3 regions of the Streptomyces sp. NPDC048424 genome follow, and region 3 is predicted to be linked to each of the others. Evidence: riboswitches for the same ligand, from Rfam matches in the RefSeq annotation. Region 3 holds a riboswitch; each other region holds the start of a gene.

Region 1 (3,267 bases), on a different contig from region 3:
GTACGCGGGTGCGACGTCCGTGGTCAGCGGGCCGAGCGTGTAGAACGGCGCCTCCTCGCAGATCTCCTGCTGGAGGTCGATGTTCTCCTTGATCTTGTGCATCGGGACGTGGCCCGGGCCTTCGATCATCGTCTGGACGTTGTGCCGCTTGGCGATCGTGTTGAGCTCGCCCAGCGTCTTCAGCTCGGCGAACTGGGCCGCGTCGTTGGCGTCCGCGATGGAGCCGGGGCGCAGGCCGTCGCCCAGCGAGTACGTGACGTCGTACGTCGCGAGGATCTCGCAGAGCTCCTCGAAGTTCGTGTAGAGGAAGTTCTCCTTGTGGTGCGCGAGGCACCACGCGGCCATGATCGAGCCGCCGCGCGAGACGATGCCGGTCTTGCGGCGGGCGGTCAGCGGCACGTAGGGCAGCAGCACGCCGGCGTGGACCGTCATGTAGTCGACGCCCTGCTCGGCCTGCTCGATGACCGTGTCCTTGTAGATCTCCCAGGTCAGGTCCTCGGCGCGGCCGTCGACCTTCTCCAGCGCCTGGTAGAGCGGCACCGTGCCGATCGGGACGGGGGAGTTGCGCAGCACCCACTCGCGGGTGGTGTGGATGTTGCGGCCCGTCGAGAGGTCCATGACCGTGTCGGCGCCCCACTTGGTCGCCCAGGTCATCTTGTCGACCTCCTCCTCGATGGAGGAGGTGACCGCGGAGTTGCCGATGTTGGCGTTGACCTTCACCAGGAACCGCTTGCCGATGATCATCGGCTCGATCTCGGGGTGGTTCACGTTCGCGGGAAGCACCGCGCGACCTGCGGCGATCTCCTCGCGGACGACCTCGGGGGAGACGTTCTCGCGGATCGCGACGTACTCCATCTCCGGGGTGATCTCGCCCCGGCGGGCGTACGCGAGCTGCGTGACGGCGGCGCCGCCACGGCCCCGGCGGGGCTGGCGCGGGCGGCCCGGGAAGACCGCGTCGAGGTTCTTGAGGCCACCGCGCGGCGAGGTGTGCTTGATGCCGTCGTCCTCGGGGCGCACGGGACGGCCCGCGTACTCCTCGGTGTCGCCGCGGCCGATGATCCAGTTCTCCCGCAGCGGGGCGAGGCCCCGGCGGACGTCGGTCTCGATCTGCGGGTCGGTGTACGGACCGGACGTGTCGTAGAGCGTCACGTCCTTGCCGTTGGTGAGGTGGACCTGGCGGACCGGCACCCGGATGTCGGGGCGGGAGCCCGCGACGTAGCCCTTGTGCCAGCCGGGCTGGCGCTCGGTCTGGCCGTCGGCGTCCTGGCTGACGGCAGGCGTGCGTGCGTCCTGAATGGTCATGAGACCTATCTCCCTACGCCGGCATTACCCGGTAACAGGTTCGGCGGTCGACGCAGCCTCCTCCCGTACGCATCCGTGATGCGCGTACGGTGATCAGCGTCCTCTCAGCCCGGTGCTCCGAGCTCCCGCGTTGTGCAAAGGTGCCCCCACGCTAGCGTCATCCATGGCGTGCTGAACAGTGGGCCCCCTCATCTCTTGCGATGATCTGCTGGTGACGCCCTCGCCGCAGCCCCCCACCGAGCCCACACAGCCCCATGGCCACAACGGCCACGAGCACCACGGCCCCGGGCACTCCGCAGAGCACTCGTCCGGGCCGTCCGCCGGCCCCTCCGGCGGTCATTCGCACGGTCACGGTCACAGCCACGGGCACGGCCCGGCGGCCCCCGTCTCGAAGCACCTGCGCAAGGTCATCGCGGCCGTACTGATCCCCTTCGCCACCGCCGTCCTCATCGGCATGGTGGTGCTCTGGCCGGGCGGCGCCCCCGGCCACGAGCGCACGGGGGTGGGCTTCGACCGGCAGACGCAGCAGGGCAAGGTCGTCTCCCTCGAACACGTCGACTGCAAGTCCGTGAACGCCGCGCAGGTACCGCCGACCGCCGACCCCACCACGCCCGAGGGCCGCGAGGCCCAGGCGGCGCAGACCGGGGAGTGCGCGAAGGCCACCGTCGAGGTCGGCACCGGCCCGGACAAGGGCCGCACCTTCGTGGAGATCGTCCAGCCGGGGGCGCCACGGCAGTTGACGGACGGCCAGGAGGTGGTCGTGGCGTACGCGCCGGACGCCCCCCGCGACCTCCAGTACTCCGTGATCGACGTGAACCGCAAGATCCCCCTGGCGGTACTGGCCGGCATCTTCGCGGTCGCGGTCGTCCTCGTCGGGCGGATGCGCGGGCTGTTCGCCCTGATCGCGCTGATCGTCAGCTTCGGCGTGCTGACCCTCTTCATCCTCCCGGCCATCCTGCAGGGTTCGAACCCGCTCGTGGTCGCGGTGGTCGGGGCGAGCGCCATCATGCTGATCGCGCTCTACATGTGCCACGGCCTGACCGCCCGCACCTCGGTCGCCGTCCTCGGCACCCTCGTCTCGCTGCTGCTGATCGGTCTGCTGGGCTCGGTGTTCATCGACTGGGCGTCCCTCACCGGCAACACGGACGACAACACCGGGCTGATCCACGGGCTCTACCCGGACATCGACCTGAGCGGTCTGCTGCTCGCGAGCATCATCATCGGATCGCTGGGCGTACTCGACGACGTGACGGTCACCCAGACCTCGGCGGTCTGGGAACTGCACGCGGCGGACCCCTCGATGGGGCCGCGCGGCCTGTACCGGGCGGCGATCAGGATCGGCCGCGACCACATCGCGTCGGTGGTCAACACCCTGGTGCTGGCCTACGCGGGTGCCGCACTGCCGCTGCTCCTGCTGTTCTCCATCGCGAACAGCAGCATGGGCTCGGTGGCGAACAGCGAGCTGGTCGCGGTGGAGATCGTACGGACCCTCGTGGGCTCGATCGGACTGGTGGCCTCGGTCCCGGTGACGACGGCGCTGGCCTCGCTGGTGGTTTCCGCCGACCGGCCGGGATCCCCGAACGTCACGCCGGCCTCGCCGCCGGTCCGCGGCGGCCGGGGCCGGCGGCGCAAGCGCTGAGGGTGGTGGGTCAGCCGGCGTTCTGCTCGTTCTGCTTCGACTCGGCCAGGATCTTGCCGAGCGCCTCGTCGAGGTTCTCCTCGAAGTCGCCCAGGTTCCGCTCCTGTCCGAGCGGTACGAGCCGGTCGGTGCGGTCGAGGAACGCGACGAGCGGCGCCGCGCTGGCGCGGAACAGGGCCCTGTCGCCGCCGACCTGCAGCCGGATGTGGACGTCGGACAGGTCTTCCGGAGTGGTGGGGGCGATGTGCACATCGCCGTCACCGCACGGCTTGTTGATGCCGTCGAGGAGGAGCTCCCGGCCGAACGCCCAGGTCACGGGCGCGTCT
Region 2 (3,267 bases), on a different contig from region 3:
CGGCCCGCAGCAGCTGCTTGCCGGGGAATTCGAAGCGCGCGAAGACGTACGCGCCGGGGAGTGCGATCAGCAGCGTGAGGACGGTGGAGGCGAGCGCCTGCCAGGTGGTGAACCACAGCACGCCGGCGATGTCGGGCCGGGTCAGGACCTCGCCGATCCGGCCGAACTGCCAGCCCTCGTCGGTCTTGAGGCCGCGTCCGACGATCGCGACGACCGGGTAGGCGAAGAACAGCCCGAAGAAGGCCAGGGGCACGGCCATCAGGGCGAGCCGGACGGCGGTCGCCCGGCCGCCCTCACGGGGGCCGGGGCCCGGCGCGGCGCCCCCCGACGCCGCGCCCGACCCCTTGGTACCGCTTACTTCACGACGAGCGAGGTCCATGCCTTGACCCACTGCTCACGGTTCTTGGCGATGGTCTCGGGAGCCACGTTCTCGGGCTTCTCGACCACCACTCCGTGCTTCGTGAACAGCTCCGGCAGGGCAGCGTCCTTCGTCACCGGGTTCACGAACATCTGGAGCGGCATGTCCTCCTGGAACTTCTTGCTGACCAGGAAGTCCAGCAGGGCCTTGCCGCCCGCCTCGTTCTTCGCGCCCTTCAGCAGGCCGGCGAACTCGACCTGGCGGAAGCAGGTGCCGGTGGCGACGCCCGTCGGGGCCTCGGCCGGCTGCGGCTCGCCGTACAGCACCTCGACCGGCGGGCTGGAGGCGTAGGAGACGACCAGCGGGCGGTCGCCCTTGGCCTTCTTGCCGCCCGCGGAGCCGGAGAACCGCTCGTTGTAGGCCTGCTCCCAGCCGTCGACGACCTCGACGCCGTTGGCCTTGAGCTTGCTCCAGTAGTCCTTCCAGCCCTCCTCGCCGTACTTGCCGACGGAGGCGAGCAGGAAGCCGAGGCCGGGCGAGGAGGTCGCGGCGTTCTCGGTGACCAGCAGGTTCTTGTACTCGGGCTTGACCAGGTCGTCCAGCGTCTGCGGCGGGGCGATCTTCTTGTCGGCGAAGTAGGCCTTGTCGTAGTTGACGCAGATGTCGCCGGAGTCGATCGGGGTGACCCGGTGCTCCTTGTCGAGCACGTACTCGGGCTTGACCGCGTCCAGGCCCTTGGCCTCGTACGGCGTGAAGATGCCGTTGTCGAGGGCGCGCGAGAGCAGGGTGTTGTCCACGCCGAAGAACACGTCGCCGCGCGGGGAGCCCTTGGTCAGGATCTCCTGGTTCAGGGCGGCGCCGGCATCGCCGGACTTCAGCACCTTGACGGTGTAGCCGCTCTGCTGCTCGAACTCCTTGAGGACCGTGTCGGTCACGTTGAAGGAGTCGTGGGAGACGAGGGTGACGGTCTTGTCGGTCGTGCCCGCGGACTTGTCGTCGGAGTCGCCGCATGCGCTGAGCGTGGTGACGCCCAGCGCGGCCGCGAGCGCGGCGCCCGCGATCTTCTTGGTGGTGCTCACTGGTGAATTCCTCCTGGGATGTCCAGGAGAAGACGCGGCCCTGCCCGGCGCTCTGTGGGAGCGGACGCCGGGCAGGGCGCAACAGCTTGAGTGGTGACCGAACTTCCTACCCCGAATGACCGGGGCGAGGTTCAGAGGGTCTGCGGATGACGGATACCGCACTCTCAGCGCTGTGGCGCTCCCCTGTCGGAATATGAAATTGGTTCGGCCACAGGGTACCCCGTGGCCGAATATGACCTCCGCTGACCGGAACCTAGCGCTCCGAGGCCGCGAGCTGGCCGCACGCGCCGTCGATCTCCTGGCCGCGGGTGTCGCGTACGGTCACGGGCACGCCGTGGCGGGCGATGGCCTCCACGAAGGCCTTCTCGTCCTCGGGCCGCGAGGCGGTCCACTTCGAGCCGGGCGTGGGGTTCAGCGGGATCAGGTTGACGTGGACGCGCTTGCCCTTGAGCAGCTTGCCCAGCAGGTCACCACGCCAGGCCTGGTCGTTGATGTCGCGGATCAGGGCGTACTCGATGGAGATCCGGCGGCCGGACTTCTCCGCGTACTCCCAGGCCGCGCCGAGCACCTCGCGGACGTTCCAGCGGGTGTTCACGGGGACCAGCGTGTCGCGCAGCTCGTCGTCGGGCGCGTGCAGCGAGACGGCGAGACGGCACTTGAAGCCCTCGTCGGCGAACCTCAGCATGGCCGGGACCAGGCCTACGGTGGACACGGTGATGCCCCGCTGCGACAGGCCCAGGCCGTCGGGCTCGGGGTCGGTGAGCCGGCGGATGGCGCCGACCACGCGGTTGTAGTTGGCGAGCGGCTCGCCCATGCCCATGAAGACGATGTTCGACAGCCGCGCCGGGCCGCCGGGGACCTCGCCGTCGCGCAGCGCGCGCATGCCGTCGACGATCTGGTGCACGATCTCGGCGGTGGAGAGGTTGCGGTCGAGACCCGCCTGGCCGGTGGCGCAGAACGGGCAGTTCATGCCGCAGCCGGCCTGCGAGGAGATGCACATGGTGACCCGGTCGGGGTAGCGCATCAGCACGGACTCGACGAGCGTGCCGTCGTGCAGCTTCCACAGGGTCTTGCGGGTGGTGTCGTCGTCGCACGAGATGTGCCGGATGACGTTCATCAGGTCCGGCAGCAGCTCCTGCTGGAGCTTCTCCCGCGAGCCGGCCGGGATGTCGGTCCACTCGGCCGGGTCGTGCGCGTAGCGCGCGAAGTAGTGCTGGGAGAGCTGCTTGGCCCGGAACGGCTTCTCGCCGATCGCGGCGACCGCCTCACGGCGCTCGGCCGGGGTCATGTCGGCGAGGTGCCGGGGCGGCTTCTTGGCCCCGCGAGGGGCGACGAAGGTGAGCTCTCCCGGAACGGGGCGGGCCATGGCAGGTACTCCTTGTAAGACGAAAGGCGCGCCGCAGAAGCAGCGCGCCTTTCTAGAGTAACCGCCCGGCGTCTCACACCGCCTTTTCGCAGGTCAGCCGGTGCCCACGAAGGCCGCCAAGAGCAGCCACACCACCGGGGCGGTCGGCAGCAGCGAATCGAGCCGGTCCATGATGCCGCCGTGGCCCGGCAGCAGGGTGCCCATGTCCTTGATGCCCAGGTCCCGCTTGATCATGGACTCGCCCAGGTCGCCCAGGGTGGCGCTGACCGCGACCGCGAGGCCGAGCAGGAGGCCCTGCCACCAGGCGCCGCCCACGATCAGGAACTCCATGCACAGCGCGCCGGCCGCCATCGCGAAGGCCACCGCGCCGAAGAGTCCCTCGCGGGTCTTTCCGGGGCTGATGCGCGGCGCGAGCTTGGTCTTCCCGAAGCGCCAGCCGACCGCGTAGGCCCCGGTGTCGCTGA
Region 3 (3,267 bases):
GGCCACGTCGCGGGGGCGGCCCACCGCCAGGACGGCGACCAGGGCGCCGGCCCGCAGCCAGCACACCGACCAGGTCGCCCCGGCCGGGTCGCCGCGCCAGAGGAGGGTGTCGGCCCCGCCGTGGTGCCCGGCGTACTGCACGAAGCGCCCGAACTGCTCGGACCAGAAGTACGGCACCGGGTCGTAGACCTCACCCGCCTCACCCGCCTCCCCGACCGCCCGGGCCCCGGCCAGGATGTTCGCCGCGACCGTCCGCGGCCCCTGGAGCGCGTTGTCCCAGTGGTGGACGAGCAGCCGCTTCCCGTACCGCGCGGACGGGAAGGAGGCGCAGTCGCCGACGGCGTACACCCCGGGCAGCGAGGTGTGCAGGTGGGCGTCGGCGGTGACCGAGCCGTCGGGGCCCCGTTCCACGCCCGTCCCGGCCAGCCATGCGGTGGCGGGCCGGGCTCCGATGCCCACGACGACCGCGCCGGCCGGCAGGGTCCGCCCGTCCGCGAGCAGGACCCGGCCCTCCTCGATCCCGGCCACCTTCGCGCCGGTGATCAGCTCGGCGCCGGCCTCCTCGTACCAGCGCGCCATCGGCTCGGCGACCTCGGCGGGCAGTGCCCCCGCCAGCACCCGGTCCGCCGCCTCGACCACGGTCACCGCGCAGCCGGCCTCGCGGGCCGCGGTGGCGAATTCGGCGCCGATCCAGCCCGCCCCGACGACCACCGCCCGGGGCGCGCCCGCCAGGACCGGGCGCAGCCGCGCCGCGTCGTCCAGGGTGCGCAGCAGGTGGACGCCCGGGACGCCCTCGGTGCCGGGCAGGGTCAGCGGCTCGGCGCCGGTCGCGAGCACGAGGACCTCGTACGGGACCGGACCGGCCTCGGTGTCCAGCTCGTGGTCGGCGGCCCGCAGTCCGGTGACCTCGGTGCCGAGCCGCAGCTCGATGCCGAGCCCCTCGAAGTCCACGTCGAAGGCGGAGTCCTCGGCCTTGCCGAGCAGGACCGCCTTGGACAGCGGGGGTCGGTCGTAGGGCTGGTGGGGTTCGGCTCCCAGCAGGGTCAGGGGGCCGTCGAAGCCCTGCTCGCGCAGGGCGACCGCGGTCTGCACCCCGGCCATTCCGGCGCCGACGATCACGACGCCGCGCTGATTGTGTTCCGTCTGCTCGCTCACCCGGCCACCCTAGTCATCTGACGCTCCGTCAGGAATAGGTGCCGCCTTACCGGCCGTCCGCGGCCGGGTTAGTCTGGCCACCGTACCTATCGCGGGAGTCCGGCGCACCGGGCTGAGAGGGAGGCTGGCCGGCCTCCGACCGTACGAACCTGATCCGGGTCATGCCGGCGAAGGGAGGGGCTGGACGCCCATGCACTCATCTCTGAAGGGATCCGACGTCCTCGTCATCGGGGGCGGGATCATCGGCCTGGTCACCGCCTGGCGGGCCGCGGCGCGCGGGCTGCGCACCGTACTCGCCGACCCGGCACCCGGCGGCGGCGCCGCCCAGGTCGCGGCCGGCATGCTCGCCCCCGTCACCGAACTGCACTACGGCGAGGAAGCCCTGCTGGGCCTCGGTCTCGCCTCCGCCGCGCGCTACCCCGACTTCGCCGCCGAGCTCGCCGACGCGAGCGGCGGCATCGACATCGGCTTCCGCACCTGCGGCACCCTCGCCGTCGCCCTCGACGCCGACGACCGCCTCCACCTGCGGGAACTGCACGCGCTGCAGCGCCGCTGCGGCCTGGAGTCCGAGTGGCTCACCGGCCGCGAGTGCCGCCGCCTGGAGCCCATGCTCGCCCCGGGCGTACGCGGCGGCCTGCGCGTGGACGGCGACCACCAGGTCGACCCGCGCCGGCTCGCGGCCGCCCTGCTGGCCGCCTGCGAGCGGGCCGGCGTGATCATCCACCGGGCGGCGGTGGAACGGCTGCTGGTCACCGCCGACCGGGCGGCCGGGGCCGCGCTCGACGACGGTACGGAGCTGCGCGCCGGCCAGGTGGTGCTGGCGGCGGGCTCGCTCAGCGGCCGGCTGGCGGGCGTACCGGCGGAGGTGGTGCCTCCCGTACGGCCGGTCAAGGGACAGGTCCTGCGGCTGTCGGTGCCCCCGGCCTACGCGCCGTTCCTCTCCCGGACCGTCCGGGCGGTCGTCCGCGGCAGCCACGTCTACCTGGTGCCGCGCGAGAACGGCGAGCTCGTCGTCGGCGCCACCAGCGAGGAACTCGGCTGGGACACCACGGTCACCGCGGGCGGGGTCTACGAACTCCTGCGCGACGCCCACGAACTGGTCCCCGGCATCACCGAACTCCCCCTCACCGAGACCCGGGCGGGGCTGCGCCCCGGCTCGCCCGACAACGCCCCGCTGCTCGGCCCGACCGACCTGCCGGGCCTGCACCTGGCCACCGGGCACTACCGCAACGGGGTGCTGCTGACCCCGCTCACCGGTGAGGTGCTCGTGGAGCTGCTGGCCACCGGCGAACTTCCGGAGATCGCGCGCCCCTTCAGCCCCCGCCGGTTCTCCGCCGCACGTCAGGAGTCGTACGCATGAGCCTCCCCGTATCCGTCTCCGTCTCCGTCAACGGCGAGCCGCGCGAGGTCGCGGCCGGCACCACGCTCGACACGGTGGTCGCCACCCTGACCGCGGCCCCCTCCGGCGTCGCCGCGGCCCTCAACGAGACCGTGGTCCCGCGCGGGCAGTGGCCGGCCACGCCGGTGGGCGACGGCGACCGGGTCGAAATCCTCACCGCGGTCCAGGGGGGCTGAGCGGCATGGCTGACGACCTCTTCACCCTGGGCGGCCGGACCTTCTCCTCCCGCCTGATCATGGGCACCGGTGGGGCCCCGAGCCTGGACGTGCTGGAACGCTCCCTGGTCGCCTCCGGCACCGAACTCACCACGGTCGCGATGCGGCGCCTCGACCCCACGGTCCAGGGCTCCGTCCTCTCCGTCCTGACCAGGCTCGGCATCGCGGTCCTGCCCAACACGGCGGGCTGCTTCACGGCGGGCGAGGCCGTGCTCACGGCCCGGCTGGCCCGGGAGGCACTGGGCACGGACTGGATCAAGCTGGAGGTGGTCGCGGACGAGCGGACCCTCCTGCCGGACGGCGTCGAGCTGCTGGACGCCGCCGAGATCCTGGTGGACGAGGGCTTCACGGTCCTCCCGTACACGAACGACGACCCGGTGCTCGCCCGGAAGCTGGAGGACGTGGGCTGCGCGGCGATCATGCCGCTCGGGTCCCCCATCGGTTCGGGGATGGGCATCCGCAACCCGCACAACTTCGAGCTGATCACGGAGCGGGCGT

Evidence for each region. A riboswitch is a leader RNA that binds a small molecule or an ion and turns the genes downstream of it on or off. The one in region 3 is predicted to bind thiamine pyrophosphate.
Region 1: linked by a shared signal. The riboswitch ahead of thiC (phosphomethylpyrimidine synthase ThiC) and the one ahead of thiO (glycine oxidase ThiO) in region 3 are both predicted to bind thiamine pyrophosphate.
Region 2: linked by a shared signal. The riboswitch ahead of AB0D29_RS29785 (thiamine ABC transporter substrate-binding protein) and the one ahead of thiO (glycine oxidase ThiO) in region 3 are both predicted to bind thiamine pyrophosphate.

Annotation. Positions count from the first base shown of each region.
Region 1 is NZ_JBEZKE010000015.1:27,620-30,886, reverse strand. It holds gene thiC (phosphomethylpyrimidine synthase ThiC) at 1-1,302, opposite strand, end outside; TPP riboswitch at 1,296-1,441, opposite strand; gene AB0D29_RS21875 (YibE/F family protein) at 1,481-2,941, shown strand; gene AB0D29_RS21870 (SsgA family sporulation/cell division regulator) at 2,952-3,267, opposite strand, start outside.
Region 2 is NZ_JBEZKE010000027.1:38,802-42,068, reverse strand. It holds gene AB0D29_RS29790 (iron ABC transporter permease) at 1-259, opposite strand, end outside; gene AB0D29_RS29785 (thiamine ABC transporter substrate-binding protein) at 355-1,437, opposite strand; TPP riboswitch at 1,523-1,632, opposite strand; gene rlmN (23S rRNA (adenine(2503)-C(2))-methyltransferase RlmN) at 1,691-2,803, opposite strand; gene AB0D29_RS29775 (phosphatidate cytidylyltransferase) at 2,897-3,267, opposite strand, start outside.
Region 3 is NZ_JBEZKE010000020.1:111,192-114,458, forward strand. It holds gene AB0D29_RS26305 (FAD-dependent oxidoreductase) at 1-1,155, opposite strand, end outside; TPP riboswitch at 1,237-1,348, shown strand; gene thiO (glycine oxidase ThiO) at 1,346-2,515, shown strand; gene thiS (sulfur carrier protein ThiS) at 2,512-2,730, shown strand; gene AB0D29_RS26320 (thiazole synthase) at 2,736-3,267, shown strand, end outside.